4 regions of the Psychrobacillus sp. AK 1817 genome follow, and region 2 is predicted to be linked to each of the others. Evidence: riboswitches for the same ligand, from Rfam matches in the RefSeq annotation. Region 2 holds a riboswitch; each other region holds the start of a gene.
The links. A riboswitch is a leader RNA that binds a small molecule or an ion and turns the genes downstream of it on or off. The one in region 2 is predicted to bind S-adenosylmethionine.
Positions count from the first base shown of each region.

Region 1: it holds a riboswitch for S-adenosylmethionine, as region 2 does, so the genes downstream of both, D0S48_RS03270 (MetQ/NlpA family ABC transporter substrate-binding protein) here and D0S48_RS18610 (methionine ABC transporter ATP-binding protein) in region 2, are expected to answer to the same signal.
Region 3: it holds a riboswitch for S-adenosylmethionine, as region 2 does, so the genes downstream of both, D0S48_RS11285 (O-acetylhomoserine aminocarboxypropyltransferase/cysteine synthase family protein) here and D0S48_RS18610 (methionine ABC transporter ATP-binding protein) in region 2, are expected to answer to the same signal.
Region 4: it holds a riboswitch for S-adenosylmethionine, as region 2 does, so the genes downstream of both, D0S48_RS09810 (methionine biosynthesis PLP-dependent protein) here and D0S48_RS18610 (methionine ABC transporter ATP-binding protein) in region 2, are expected to answer to the same signal.

Region 1 is NZ_CP031739.1:631,682-635,091, reverse strand. Features, by position in the region: gene D0S48_RS03280 (methionine ABC transporter permease) at 1-167, opposite strand, end outside; gene D0S48_RS03275 (methionine ABC transporter ATP-binding protein) at 164-1,183, opposite strand; gene D0S48_RS03270 (MetQ/NlpA family ABC transporter substrate-binding protein) at 1,241-2,059, opposite strand; SAM riboswitch class I at 2,154-2,266, opposite strand; gene D0S48_RS03265 (PPC domain-containing DNA-binding protein) at 2,418-2,921, shown strand; gene D0S48_RS03260 (pyridoxal phosphate-dependent aminotransferase) at 3,338-3,410, opposite strand, start outside.
Region 2 is NZ_CP031739.1:3,727,587-3,730,996, reverse strand. Features, by position in the region: gene D0S48_RS18615 (methionine ABC transporter permease) at 1-256, opposite strand, end outside; gene D0S48_RS18610 (methionine ABC transporter ATP-binding protein) at 249-1,274, opposite strand; SAM riboswitch class I at 1,366-1,470, opposite strand; gene D0S48_RS18605 (thioredoxin family protein) at 1,510-1,830, opposite strand; gene D0S48_RS18600 (toprim domain-containing protein) at 1,842-2,192, opposite strand; gene gcvH (glycine cleavage system protein GcvH) at 2,269-2,649, opposite strand; gene D0S48_RS18590 (arsenate reductase family protein) at 2,722-3,084, opposite strand.
Region 3 is NZ_CP031739.1:2,284,631-2,288,040, forward strand. Features, by position in the region: gene D0S48_RS11280 (homoserine dehydrogenase) at 1-750, opposite strand, end outside; gene D0S48_RS11285 (O-acetylhomoserine aminocarboxypropyltransferase/cysteine synthase family protein) at 874-2,166, opposite strand; SAM riboswitch class I at 2,287-2,402, opposite strand; gene D0S48_RS11290 (glycerol-3-phosphate acyltransferase) at 2,548-3,189, shown strand; gene D0S48_RS11295 (YdcF family protein) at 3,203-3,410, shown strand, end outside.
Region 4 is NZ_CP031739.1:1,967,038-1,970,447, forward strand. Features, by position in the region: gene D0S48_RS21190 (ABC transporter ATP-binding protein) at 1-1,553, shown strand, start outside; SAM riboswitch class I at 1,623-1,727, shown strand; gene D0S48_RS09810 (methionine biosynthesis PLP-dependent protein) at 1,895-3,013, shown strand; gene metC (cystathionine beta-lyase) at 3,022-3,410, shown strand, end outside.

The sequences.
Region 1 (3,410 bases), 1.0 Mb from region 2:
GCATTTTGTAACGCTTGACCTGGTCTAGTTAGAACGATAAGTATTCCAAGTGGGATACCAATGATTATGGAAAAGAATAAAGATATGCCTACCATCTGAAATGTTTCAATTACAGATTCTCCGATGATTGGCAACCATTGATTAGTGAATTGTTCGAATCTACTCATGAGTGCACCTCCAAGCTCTCAGTTCCAACTCCTTGTTCTTCTAAGAAGCGAATAGCTGATTGTACTTGATTTTTTTCTCCTACTAAATGAATCACGATATTACCGACAATTCCGTTTTTCAATTCAATAATATTGGCCGTTAAGATATTTGGTTGTACATCAAACTTCTGACTAACCTCTGCTAATAATGGTTTTCCAGTACTTTCCCCAACGAAAGTCAAGCGAGTGACTGCACCCGTCACATGGAGCTGAGAAATAAGGGAAGGGGATAAGTTACGTTGACTAATTGTGTTTAAGAACTTTTTAGTTGTCGGATGACTAGGCTTCGTGAAAAGATTAATAGCTGTGTTCTCTTCTACAACTTCTCCGTTTTCCATCACATACACATGATCACAAATCTTTTGAATAACATTCATTTCATGAGTTATTAAAAGAATAGTTATACCTAACTCCTTATTGATCTTTAATAAGAGCTCTAATATTGAGTCAGTCGTTTCTGGATCCAGAGCACTTGTTGCTTCATCACTTAATAATACTTCTGGTTCCTGGGAGAGAGCTCTTGCAATAGCTACACGTTGCTTTTGGCCGCCAGAAAGCTGGTTTGGATAGCTTTTATGCTTATCGGTTAAGCCTACTATTTCTAAATATTTTTCCACTCTTTTTTTAACTTCGTTCTTGTCGTAGCCAAGCAGCTTTAAAGGTATAGCGATATTGTCGTAAACAGTGGCAGTTTTTAAAAGGTTAAATCCTTGAAAAATCATGCCTATTTTGTTTCTGACTTTTCGAAGTTGAGGAAGGGGAAGGGGGGTTATTTCTTCGCCATTAATGTATACTTTGCCTTTTGTTGGCTTTTCGAGCAGGTTAACACATCTGATAAGTGTGCTTTTCCCTGCTCCGCTATAGCCGATAACTCCGTGAATTTCACCTTTTCTTACATGAAGACTTACGTTACTGACAGCCTTTACTGTGTTGCTTTTGCTGATGAATTCCTTTGTAATATTCTCTAAAACTATCATGTTAAATCTTCCTTTCTAAAGAAAACGTTACCGGTTGCGGCAACGTTTTTGTTATTTCTACTCATCCCAGCTTGCTAACACAGAACCTTGAAACTCTTCTTCGATAAATGTTCTGACTTCCTCTGATTGATAAGCTTTTACAAACTTTTGAACGGTTGGATCATCTTCGTTTTCCGCGCGTACAACGATATAGTTCACATATGGAGAGTTAGATGACTCTAAAAGAATTGAGTCTTCCTTCGGGTTAATGCCAGCAGCCAAAGCAAAATTTGTATTGATTGCTGCAGCATCTACCTCGCTAAGCTGTTTCGGTATTTGAGCAGCCTCTAATTCGATAAATTCAATATTCTTAGGGTTTTCTTCGATATCATAAATAGAAGCATTTTCTTTTTTATCTTCTTTAATTTTAATAAAGCCATTTTCCTCTAGTATATATAATGCGCGTGAACCGTTAGTTGGGTCGTTTGGTAATCCAAATGTGGCACCTTCTGGTAAATCTTCGAACGATTTAAATTTTTCAGAGTAAATACCCATTGGGTTTAAAATAGTTTTACCAACTGGTACTAGCTCAGTACCATGGTCTTCGTTGAAAGCATCAAGAAAAGGCTCATGTTGATAGCTATTTGCGTCTAGGTTACCTTCAGAAAGTGCTGTGTTTGGAAGTATGTAATCAGAAAAAGCTTTAATTTCTATTTCTAGTCCATCTTTTGCTGCAACTTCTGCTGCAACCTCAGCTATTTGTTCGTGAGGACCAGCAGTTACACCTATGACTAATTTATTTTCATCTAAGGCTTTGTCACCTTTAGATTCATCACCACAAGCCGCAAGCAACCCCGTTAATAGAACTCCTGATAATACTAAACCAACCTTTTTCATTAAAATTCCTCCTTAATAATTATTAAAGAATTCGAATAAATATAAAAGCCTCTCTTTCAAAAAGAAAGAGAGGCACACAAAAATGCATTGTCCTCTCTTATCTTCCAAAACAAAAATGTTTTGCAGGATTTAGCACCTTTCTATACTTTTGGTATAGATGGTTGCCGAGCTTCAACGGGCCAGTCCCTCAGCTACTCTTGATAAGAGATAATAAGCTATTAAGTTTTTCGTTTATTCTATAAATGAAAATTTACTATACTAAACTAACAAAGTCAAGAGCTATTTTTTAATAGTAAAATTTTTTAGAAAAGATTAAAATTATAAGATAATAAATAATTATGCAATTGGAGGAATCGACATGACAATAAGAGCAAATTTTGCAGTAGGTGATTTTGAGAGAATAGTTGGTGCTAGATTAAAATATGGAACAGATTTGATAGAAGGGATAGAAGCAATATGTGAAGCCAATCAAATTACTTCTGCCACTGTCGTTAGCTGCTTTGGAAGCTTTCAAAAATGTGGCTTTGTCTATTTAATTCCAGCTGATTCCTCGAAAATAGGTGTAGCCTATAATGAAATGATCGTAAAAGAAGGACCTATAGAATTTTTACATGGTACAGGAGTTATATGTCAGCAAGAAGGAAAATATGCCACACATTTTCACGGATCAATGTGTGATCAATATGGTGCTGTTTTTGGAGGTCACTTCATCAAAGGTGAGAATCCTGTAATTACGGTTGACCTAGTCTTAGCCGAAGTAAAAGGGATGGAATTCCATCGGAAACATGATGAAGAGACTGGTGCAATTCAGTTTTATCCGATTGAGCAAGGGAGCAAGTTCCCCAGGACAATAGAGGAATAGAAAGTGTAGTAGGTTAACATATAAAAGAATTCAAATAAACAATAGAATATGACATAAAAAAAGACTACTTTTGTAGTCTTTTTTTATTTTGTTGGCTATTTCACTTAAACACACTAATTAATATTGTGATGAGAAAATAAACTAAAATACCAAGTATAAATAGTCCTATAAATTTTTTCATGTAAGATACCTCCAGAGGATTAAGCTTGTTTTTTATTGAACGGTCATAAAAAAAATTATCCGGTCATAAAACGTTGCTATCCGGTCATAAAAATTTTTATCCGGTCATAAAATCGCGCTATCCGGTCATAAAAATTTTTATGCGGTTATAAAGACAATTTATCAATTATTTTCATAGAAATTAGTGTCTTTTAACTTCACTTAAACATCTTTTAGATGATAACAGTAACTAATTCTTAAAAAAGTTCTAGCTTTTCTATACGGTCAACAGCCTCAATCAGGCGATCCTCATCAACTAAAAGTCCGATG
Region 2 (3,410 bases):
GTGTTGTAAGTGGGATCAATAAAATAATTAATATAATAAATGGGATAGAGCGGAATATATTTACTACCGCACCCGTTAACCAATTTGCCAATTTATTCGCCCAAGCCTGATGTGGGCTTGTCAAAAATAATAAAAGTCCTAAAATTAGTCCAAAGATTGCTGTGAGTACCGTAGAAACTGCTGTCATATACAGGGTTTCTAGAGTAGCGTCCCACATTTTAGGCCAATCAACATTTGGAAATAACGATTCAATCATTGTTGATCACCTCAGTGTTTACTTTTTGCGAGTGGATAAATTGTATTGCATCCTCCACGGCTTGGTCATTTCCATCGATTTGAAGAATTAGTGTACCGAAAGCTCCACTCTTCGTATGAGAGATGTTACCTTGCACAATATTAACTTCTAAATCAAACTGTTTGATTAATCTTGAAAGAATTGGCTGCTCTGTGGTTTCACCGACAAAAACGAGCTTGACTAGCTTACCATTTGGATAAAGCTGGACTAGTTTTTGAATCGTTTGCACTGGCTGGTTGGAATCAGAAATTTGAGAGACGAAACGTTTAGTAATAGCCTGTTGTGGCTTTTGGAAAACCTCTAGCACATCTCCCTCTTCTACAACTCGCCCATTTTCCATAACAGCTACTCGGTTACAAATCTTTTGAATAACTTGCATTTCGTGTGTAATCAATACAATTGTTAATCCTAGTTTTTCGTTGATGCTGACAAGTAGGTCTAGTATTGAATCGGTCGTTTCAGGATCAAGAGCAGATGTTGCCTCATCACAAAGCAATACCTCTGGTCCATTAGCTAAAGCCCTAGCAATTCCTACACGCTGCTTTTGCCCACCAGATAATTGTGAAGGATAAGAATCTCCTCTGCCCTCTAGACCAACAAGGTTCAAAAGCTCCTCTACTCTGGCTTTTCTTTTGTCCTTCGGAACTCCAGCAATTTCTAGAGGAAATGCTATATTTTCAGCGACTGTTCTCGACCATAAAAGATTGAAATGCTGGAAGATCATACTTACCTTTTGTCGGAAGCCACGGAGCTTCTCCTCATTTATGGAAGTAATCTCTTGCCCATTCACAACTATTTGGCCGACAGAAGGTTTTTCTAAGCCATTCAATAAGCGGATCAATGTACTTTTACCGGCTCCGCTATAACCAATAATCCCAAATATTTCTCCACGCTGTATGTCCAGATTTACATTATCAACAGCAACGATTTCTCCTTGCTTTGTAATAAATCTTTTCGAAACTTCCTTTAAACTAATCATGTAAATCTAGCCACCTTTCCTATTAAAAAACCCCTTCTGCAAAAGAGCAGAAGGGGTGTAGGTTATCAATTTCAAATAACACTCATCCATTCTCTCATTTCTCAAAGCTATAGCTTTGCGTGACTTGGCACCATTTCACTTTCGCGACGGTTGCCGGGCTTCGTAGGGCACTTCCCTCCACCTCTCTCAATAAGAGCGACACTATTAAATTACTTTTTCAACACAACGAATATTATCATAGGATCTTGTTTTCGTCAATAGTTTTTATTGTTTCCAATAGATAGGGTACGGATTGAAACGCATAAATCTTTTTTTCTACCCTGCCATTTTTAGATATTAATAAGCAAGGTACACTTTCAATTTCTTGTTCTATTGCCAAATCACCAAGAAAGTTAATATTTGCTTGGCCAATTGGATCAGAAACCATCTCTTTAATGACGTTCATCATCTTGCTTGCAATCTGACACGTACCACACATAGGGGTATAAATATAAAATAAGGAAAGTGGAGAGTTATCTTTAATGCTTTCCCATTGCTCTTTAGTCCACTCATTCATTACACATCATCCTAAGGCAAAAATTCTTTTTTCACCTTAATATTAACACGTTTTAATATGGATGCCAAAACCTTCGCCGGGGTATTCGCCACTTCACCATACATAGGATTTGTATAGAGGTGAATTGCCTCAGGATATTCCTTCCTGACAACCGAGCGTATTTGTTCGCCAGATTTGTCGGCATCTAGAAAAGCATAAATCGGCAAGCCATCATAAGGGCTTAAAAGCTCCTCCAATTTTACATCGGATATCGTTCCATTTGTACAAATGATTTCTGGAGATTCATCGAGAAGGGTCAACAATTGTAGTTTATCAGACCTTCCCTCGACGAGAATTATTTTATCACTAAATACATGTGCCATTTAGCTTCTCTCCCAACTTGTTACCTTTCCTTTATTATATGAAAAAAACGCCGATTATTAACCGGCGTTTTCATTATTACTCTGCAATTAATTCTTCATACTTTTCTGGAGACAATAAGCTGTCCACTTCTGATAAATCAGAAGGCTCAACAACGATCATCCAAGCATTTTCATAAGGTGATTCATTAACGAATTCGGGGCTATCTTCTAGCTCAGCATTTACTTCCACTACTTTACCGCTAATTGGTGCATATAGTTCCGAAACTGTTTTTACTGATTCAACGCTACCAAAAGCATCTCCTGCTTTAATTTCATCTCCAACTTGTGGAAGTTCAACAAAAACGATGTCTCCTAGTTCTGATTGCGCAAAATGAGTAATACCGATGCGGACATTTCCGTCCTCATTTTTAACCCATTCATGTTCAGCTGAGTACTTAAAATCTTTAGGCACGCTCATAAATAAACCCCTCTCAATTAAATATTCCATCTATTTAATATTCACATATTTCCCTAGTAAATACAAGGTACTTTAAGAGGTTTTCCACATGTCCTCAAACTGCTCTTCCTTGAAACCAAGTGTAAGCTTGTTTCCATCATAAACAAGTGGGCGTTTAATAAGCTTTCCATCCGAAGCAAGCAGCTCCAACTGTTCATCCTCCGACATAGTAGGAAGCTTGTCCTTCAGTTGCAATTCACGGTACTTCACTCCACTAGTATTAAAGAACTTTTTAAGCTCATAATCTCCGTTAGCTACCATCTCTTTTAAAAATTCTTTTGATGGTGGCGCATCTACAATATGGTGATTCTCGAATTGTACTTGATTGTCTCTCAACCATTTGCTAGCTTTGTTACAAGTACTACATTTAGGATAACCGTAAAATTTTATAGTCATTTAAATCTCACCTTTTTCTTTTTATCATAATAATATTTTGCTACTCATGCAAGAGGGATCAAACCAAGTTTTAAATTTCAATATTTTATAGTGCATTATAGAAATAAGTAAAATCGCTTCTATATAGTTTGCCTTACTAGAATGCAGTTAACTCATTCTTTCAATTGACCCTAAGAATCAAGCCCAATTAGAGATATATTTGCTGAACGGTCATATATTTTTCTATCCGGTCATAAATCCTCGCTATGCGGTTATAAATATTTTTATCCGGTCATAAAATTGTGCTATCCGGTCATAAAGTAATTTCCACCTATCAAGTCGTCATT
Region 3 (3,410 bases), 1.4 Mb from region 2:
TTCTGCCACATGGCGGTAACGGAGCCCGGTATCCTTCGCTTTACGCACATCCTCTAATGTAATTTCATCGATTCCTACTACACGTACCTCGTTCCAATCAGGCTGTTTTCCAAACGCTAATGCACTTAAAATCATTAATTTGCGAAATGCATCCTGACCAGAGATATCATTGTAAGGATCTGCCTCCGCATACCCTAATAACTGTGCTTCTTTTAACGCATCTTCAAATGGAGATTCTTCTAAACGCATTTGTGTCAAAATATAATTGGACGTTCCGTTTAAAATGCCTTGAATCTTTTTCACTGAGTTTACTTGAAGTAGATTTTTTAATGTCTTAATAATTGGGACTCCACCTGCAGTGGTCGCCTCATACCCTACAAAAACTCCTCGTGACTTTGCACGTTCCTGCAATGGGATACTATATTTTGAGAACATGACCTTATTTGCTGTAATGACGTGACAGCCCTTGTCTATCGCTCTACATAAATAGCTATAAGCCGGCTCTTCGTTAACTATTGCTTCAAAAACTACTTGAAGCCCAGGAATATTTTCAATATCCTCAAAGTCATCTGTCACTAATACGCCTGGGGTCTCGGGTCTTTCTTTAGCTAAATTATTAATGAGAATCGCACAAATTTCGATGTCCAATCCTAATGACTTTTTTAAGTCTTCTCGTTTTTCATTCACAATGTGATAAATCCCTTGGCCGACTGTTCCAAATCCTAAGATTGCTGCTTTTATTTTTGCCATGCTGTCTCCTCCAAATGAATCTGTACAATTGAATTTAAATAATCGTACTTGAATAAAATTTCAATTAACTAATTGACTATTTTACATATTGTAGACTATTTCCACTCAATTAACAACAAAATTCTATCTAGAGAGGACATTTGTTTTCTCTAAAAGTACTTTTCCGAGTGCTTCTTGTAAATCTTCTACTGCCTCCAAGCCTACAGACAAGCGAATTAGATCCTCTGTAACCCCTGTTTTTACTAAATCCTCCGGTGTAAGTTGTTGGTGAGTAGTGGAAGCTGGATGAATAATTAGAGATTTTGCGTCTCCCACATTTGCTACATGTGACCAAATCTCTATATTATCGATAATATGTCTACCTGCTTCTCTACCTCCCTTTGCTCCAAATGTCAAAATAGAACCGTATCCATTCTTTAAATACTTTTTAGCAAGTTCATGTGTAGGATGGCTTTCAAGCCCTAAATAGTTAACCCATGAAACTTCCTCATTGTCATTTAAGTACTCCGCAATTTTCTGGGCATTTTCGTTATGTCTTGGCACTCGTAAGTGAAGTGTTTCTAATCCTTGAAGAAAGGAGAAAGCTGCTTCTGGGCTTAGAGAAGGACCAAAATCACGTAGCAACTGGACTCTTAGCTTTATAGCAAATGCCACGCCTGGAACATCGATTCCGTAGCGCAAACCATGATAGGTTACGTCTGGCTCTGTAAAGCCCGGGAATTTTTCAGAATTCCAGTTGAAGTTACCTCCATCAACTACTACTCCACCAATTGTTGTACCGTGACCTCCAATCCATTTTGTCGCCGAATGGATAACTATATGAGCGCCATGCTCAATTGGATTTGAACCAAACGGAGTAGCGAAAGTATTATCTACTAGTAATGGAACCCCCACTTCGTTCGCAATGGTAGCTACCTGCTCCACATCCAGTACATTTAAGCTTGGATTTCCAATAATTTCAGCAAAAAAACCTTTTGTCTTCTCAGTAACTGCTGATCTGAAATTCTCAGGATCCGTTGAATCTATAAACTTTACAGTAATTCCATAGCGAGGAAGTGTATGAGCAAAAAGATTAAAGGTCCCTCCATATAAGTTTTCAGCTGCGATAATTTCATCTCCAGCGCCTGCAATATTTAAAATAGAAAATGCAATGGCTGCCATCCCTGATGAAAGGGCCACTGCGGCAGTACCTCCTTCAAGTAATGCAATTCTTTGCTCAAAAACATCAACTGTTGGGTTTGTTATTCGGGAATAGATGTTACCAGTCTCTTTTAATGCAAATAGATTTTGAGCATGCTCAGTGTTTTGAAATACATATGAGGTTGTTTTGTGAATCGGTACCGCTCTTGATCCTGTGACTGGATCCGGTTGTTGTCCACCATGCAATAGAAGTGTTTCTTTTTGAAGATTTGTCATTTTGAATTCCTCCGTTATTAGTAGATTAGATGGATGCTTGGAGGCGGGAGAGGATTATAGAACTGCCAATGTAAAAACCCCTCTTCACTTAAGAAGAGGGGTCAAATTGACATGTTCCTCCTCTTATCTTCCAAATTCATAAAAGAATTTGTAGGATTTAGCACCTTTCCAAGTAAAAGAACTTGGTGGTTGCCGGGCATCGTAGGGCCTATTCCCTCCGCCACTCTTGATAAGAGTATTAGATTAGTGTTCCATCTTGTTACACAGTATAAATCCTCCGTTATTTATAAGTCAAGTTATTTTATATAAAATTCTGAAACTTCATCATTTTATAATCGTTTAATATAATAGATAGAATATTATTTTTGGGGGTGTCATAGAATGATTATTTGGAGTGTTAGCATTCTTTTAATAGGCTACTTAGTTGGTTCGATTCATGGATCAAAATTAGCCCAATGGATGAGTGGTGTTAATATAAAAAAAGAAGGCTTAAATAATTCAGGAGCTTCCAACGCCACCATAGTGCTTGGATGGAAGTATGGCGTTTTAGTAGGAGCCATAGATATTTTAAAAGGCGCAATTATGATTATTGGGGCAAGATTAATTGCTCCGCAGCTGACCTCACTTAGTACCTCTGAGCATGATTTTTTGCTTTATATAGCTGGTGCTGCTGTAATCTTAGGGCATAACTTTCCTATTTACACAAAATTTAAAGGCGGTAAAGGCACAGCTTCCATCATTGGAGTACTGCTAGCGTTACATTGGCCGATTGGATTAGCAGGACTATTATTGTTAATCTGCATCACACTTTTGACTGATTATTTATTGATAGGTGTATTCTTTTTCTACCTTATCTTTATAGGAGCCTCTATATGGACCGCAGATGGAATAGGTCCAATCATAGTTGCAGGATTTCTATTTCTAATGGCGTCGTTCTTACATATAGAGAATGTTCAGCGGTTAATTCGAAAAGAAGAAGTAAAGATTTCCTCTGTTATGAAGAAAAAAAAGCCATCACTGTAAAAGGAGTGGTTAAATGAGCAAAAAAAAGAGGTGGATTGTGCTAGTTCCTTTAATAATAATGGCAACTAGTGGAGTCGGTATGTGGATGCTTACAAGCAAATGGCTAGAGGATGGATTAAAACCTAAGGCAAACGGTTCCAATGAATACGCAATTGTGTTAGGGGCCAAGGTTAAACAAGGCCAGATTCCTTCTCTTGCACTACGATATCGTCTAGAGGCTG
Region 4 (3,410 bases), 1.8 Mb from region 2:
TCATGAAAAATGGCTCCATTGAATTTTTAGGAGAATCTCTTGAGACAAAAACTGAAAAGGAAATGGAGAGTATTAGAGGAAGAGATATCAGTATGATTTTCCAGGATCCCATGACATCTTTAAACCCTACCATTCGAATTGGCCCACAGATTGCAGAAAGTCTTATCAAGCACCAGCAGCTTTCTAAAAAAGAGGCAAAGAACCAAGCAGTTGAAATCTTGAAGCTAGTAGGCATTAAGAATAGCGAAGAGCGCTACAACCAGTATCCTCACGAATTTTCAGGTGGTATGCGCCAAAGAGTTATGATCGCTATTGCACTTGCCTGCAAGCCAACGCTATTAATAGCAGATGAACCGACAACTGCACTAGACGTTACCATTCAGGCTCAGATTTTGAATTTAATGAAGGATATGCAGCAAAGATTTGGCACCTCCATTATTTTAATCACTCATGATTTGGGTGTAGTTGCAGGTATGTGCGATCGAGTGGCAGTTATGAAAAATGGCGAAATTGTAGAAACCGGGACAACTGAAAAGATATTTGAAAATCCTCAGCATGACTATACAAAAAAATTATTAAATGCACTTCCTCGTTTAGATGAAAGGAAGAAACCCAAGAGACCACCGCTTCGTTCCATTGGTTTAGAAAATGGCAAGCCGTTATTAGAGGTCAAATCTTTAAAGCAGCATTTCCAATTAGGCAAAGGGACTGTGCTGAAGGCCGTTGATGATATCAGCTTCTTCATCAAACCTGGAGAAACCCTTGGACTTGTAGGAGAATCTGGCTCAGGAAAATCAACTACCGGTCGGTCCATTCTTCGGTTACATGAGCCTACGGATGGAGATGTGCTTTATCAGGGAATGGCCATCAACCGTTTGAGTAAAAGTGAATTAAAAACGATGCGACGACATATGCAGATTATCTTTCAGGATCCGTATTCTTCCTTAAATCCTCGTTTAAAGGTGTTAGATATTATCGGCCAGGCATTAGATATTCATCGTTTGAGCAAAAATGCAGAGGAAAGAAAACAACGTGTAGAAGAGTTACTAAAAATGGTAGGGTTGGATTCCTCCCATGCCATGCGTTATCCACATGAGTTTTCAGGTGGACAACGACAACGAATCGGCATTGCCCGAGCACTGGCAGTAGAGCCTGACTTTATCGTCTGTGATGAACCACTATCAGCTTTAGACGTTTCTATACAGGCACAAATTGTAGAACTACTAGAGGATTTACAGCATAGACTAGGTCTAACTTACCTTTTCATCGCACATGATCTATCTATGGTTAAGCATATTAGTGATCGGGTAGCGGTGATGTATGCTGGTAAAATTGTGGAGCTTGCGGAAAGTGAAGAGCTTTATTCTAACCCACAACATCCTTATACAAAATCCCTATTAGCAGCAATCCCTATTCCTGATCCTAAGGTAGAAGCTAAGAAAAAAAGGAAGCTTTTGGAGGAATCAAATGTTGAGGATAGATATCAATTGAAGCAATCTAAGCTTGTGGAAGTTTCCTCCGGTCACTGGGTAGCAATTCCAAATTTGAAATAACTCTTGAATTTATATTCACCCCATGATAAACTTACTTATCGCTAAATTTTGAAAATTATATATTTTTATTTCTTATCAAGAGAGACGGAGGGATTGGCCCTATGATGTCTCAGCAACCAGCCATTATAGGTGTGGTGCTAAATCCAATAGACATTTTTGTCTTGAAGATAAGAAGAATGACTTCAATCTATATTGGGGGTTCTCTTCTTATGAAGAGAGCCCTCTTTTTATTTGGCAAAATGCTTCTATTCTATATTTATCCTGAATTTTTTTATCTTAGAGTCTACTTTGTGATTTATTTTAGAAATGTTGAACCTATTAATAATAAGAGGTGAATAACAATGTCCAAAACTCACATTAATACACAATTAGTTCAATTAGGTAATCATTGTGATCCAAAAACTGGAGCAGTTAATCCTCCTATCTATTTATCCACAGCCTATAAACATCATGGTCTTGGCCAATCTACCGGCTATGACTATACTCGAACTAAAAACCCTACACGAGCTATTTTAGAGGAGGGAATAGCCAAGCTAGAGCAAGGCGATACAGGATTTGCCTGTAGTTCGGGAATGGCAGCCATTCAATTGGTCCTTTCCCTTTTCCGTTCAGGTAATGAATTGATTGCCCCAGAGGACTTATATGGAGGTACTTATCGCCTTTTCAATCAATATTCTGACTCCTATAATATTAGGACTATTTATAGTAAATTTACCTCTTACGTAGAGGTGGAATCTCTTATTACCAAAAATACGAAGGCAATCTTTCTTGAAACACCTACTAATCCGTTAATGCAAGAGATTGATATTCAGCTATACGCGGAGTTAGCTAAGAAGCATGAGTTACTTTTAATTGTGGATAATACCTTCCTAACTCCTTTTTTACAAAGGCCAATAGAACTTGGCGCAGACATTGTCATACATAGTGCTACTAAATATATCGGAGGTCACAATGATGTACTGGCTGGGTTGGTTGTATCAAAAGGCGTTAAATTGGGCGAGAAATTACAGGCTAACCATAACGCAGCAGGTGCAGTCCTTTCACCATTTGATTCATGGCTGTTGATACGTGGGTTAAAAACTCTCCATCTAAGAATGAAACAGCATGAAGCAAACGCAAAGAAGTTAGTAAAATTTTTAGAGCAACAGCATTTAATAAAAGATGTTCTCTATGCAGGCAAGGGTGGCATGCTCTCCTTCCGCCTTCAAAGAAGCGAACTGGTAGGTCCTTTTTTAGAAAAGCTAAAGTTAATCATATTTGCTGAAAGTCTTGGTGGTGTGGAAAGCTTCATTACTTACCCTGCCACTCAAACACACGCAGATATACCAGAATCTGAACGAATTGCTCGGGGAGTAGATAATAGTTTATTAAGGTTTTCTGTTGGTATTGAGGAAGCGGAAGATTTAATCAATGACTTAAAGCAAGTATTTGTAGCTTTAGAGAAGGAGGTTATTGTTTAATGGAGTCTATTCATCAACAACTTGAAACTAGTTTAATTACTGCTTCAACTCGAGGTAATTATGAAAGAAGAACCGGTGCTGTAAATGTTCCAATCTATTTATCTTCTACCTTTCATCAAGAAAGTTTAGATAGCTTCGGCCCATTTGATTATAGTCGGTCTGGTAATCCAACCAGAGAAGCATTAGAAAAAACCATAGCAGAGCTAGAGGGTGGTACGCGAGGATTTGCTTTCGCTTCTGGTCTGGCAGCGATATCAACCTCTTTAATGCTGTTATCTGCCGGAGACCATATAATCATGACGGAGGACGTTTATGGTGGCACCTTTCGCTTTGTGACAGAGGTTTTACCTCGCTTTGGTATAGAGCATTCTTTTGTTAACCTTTCTAATTTAGATGC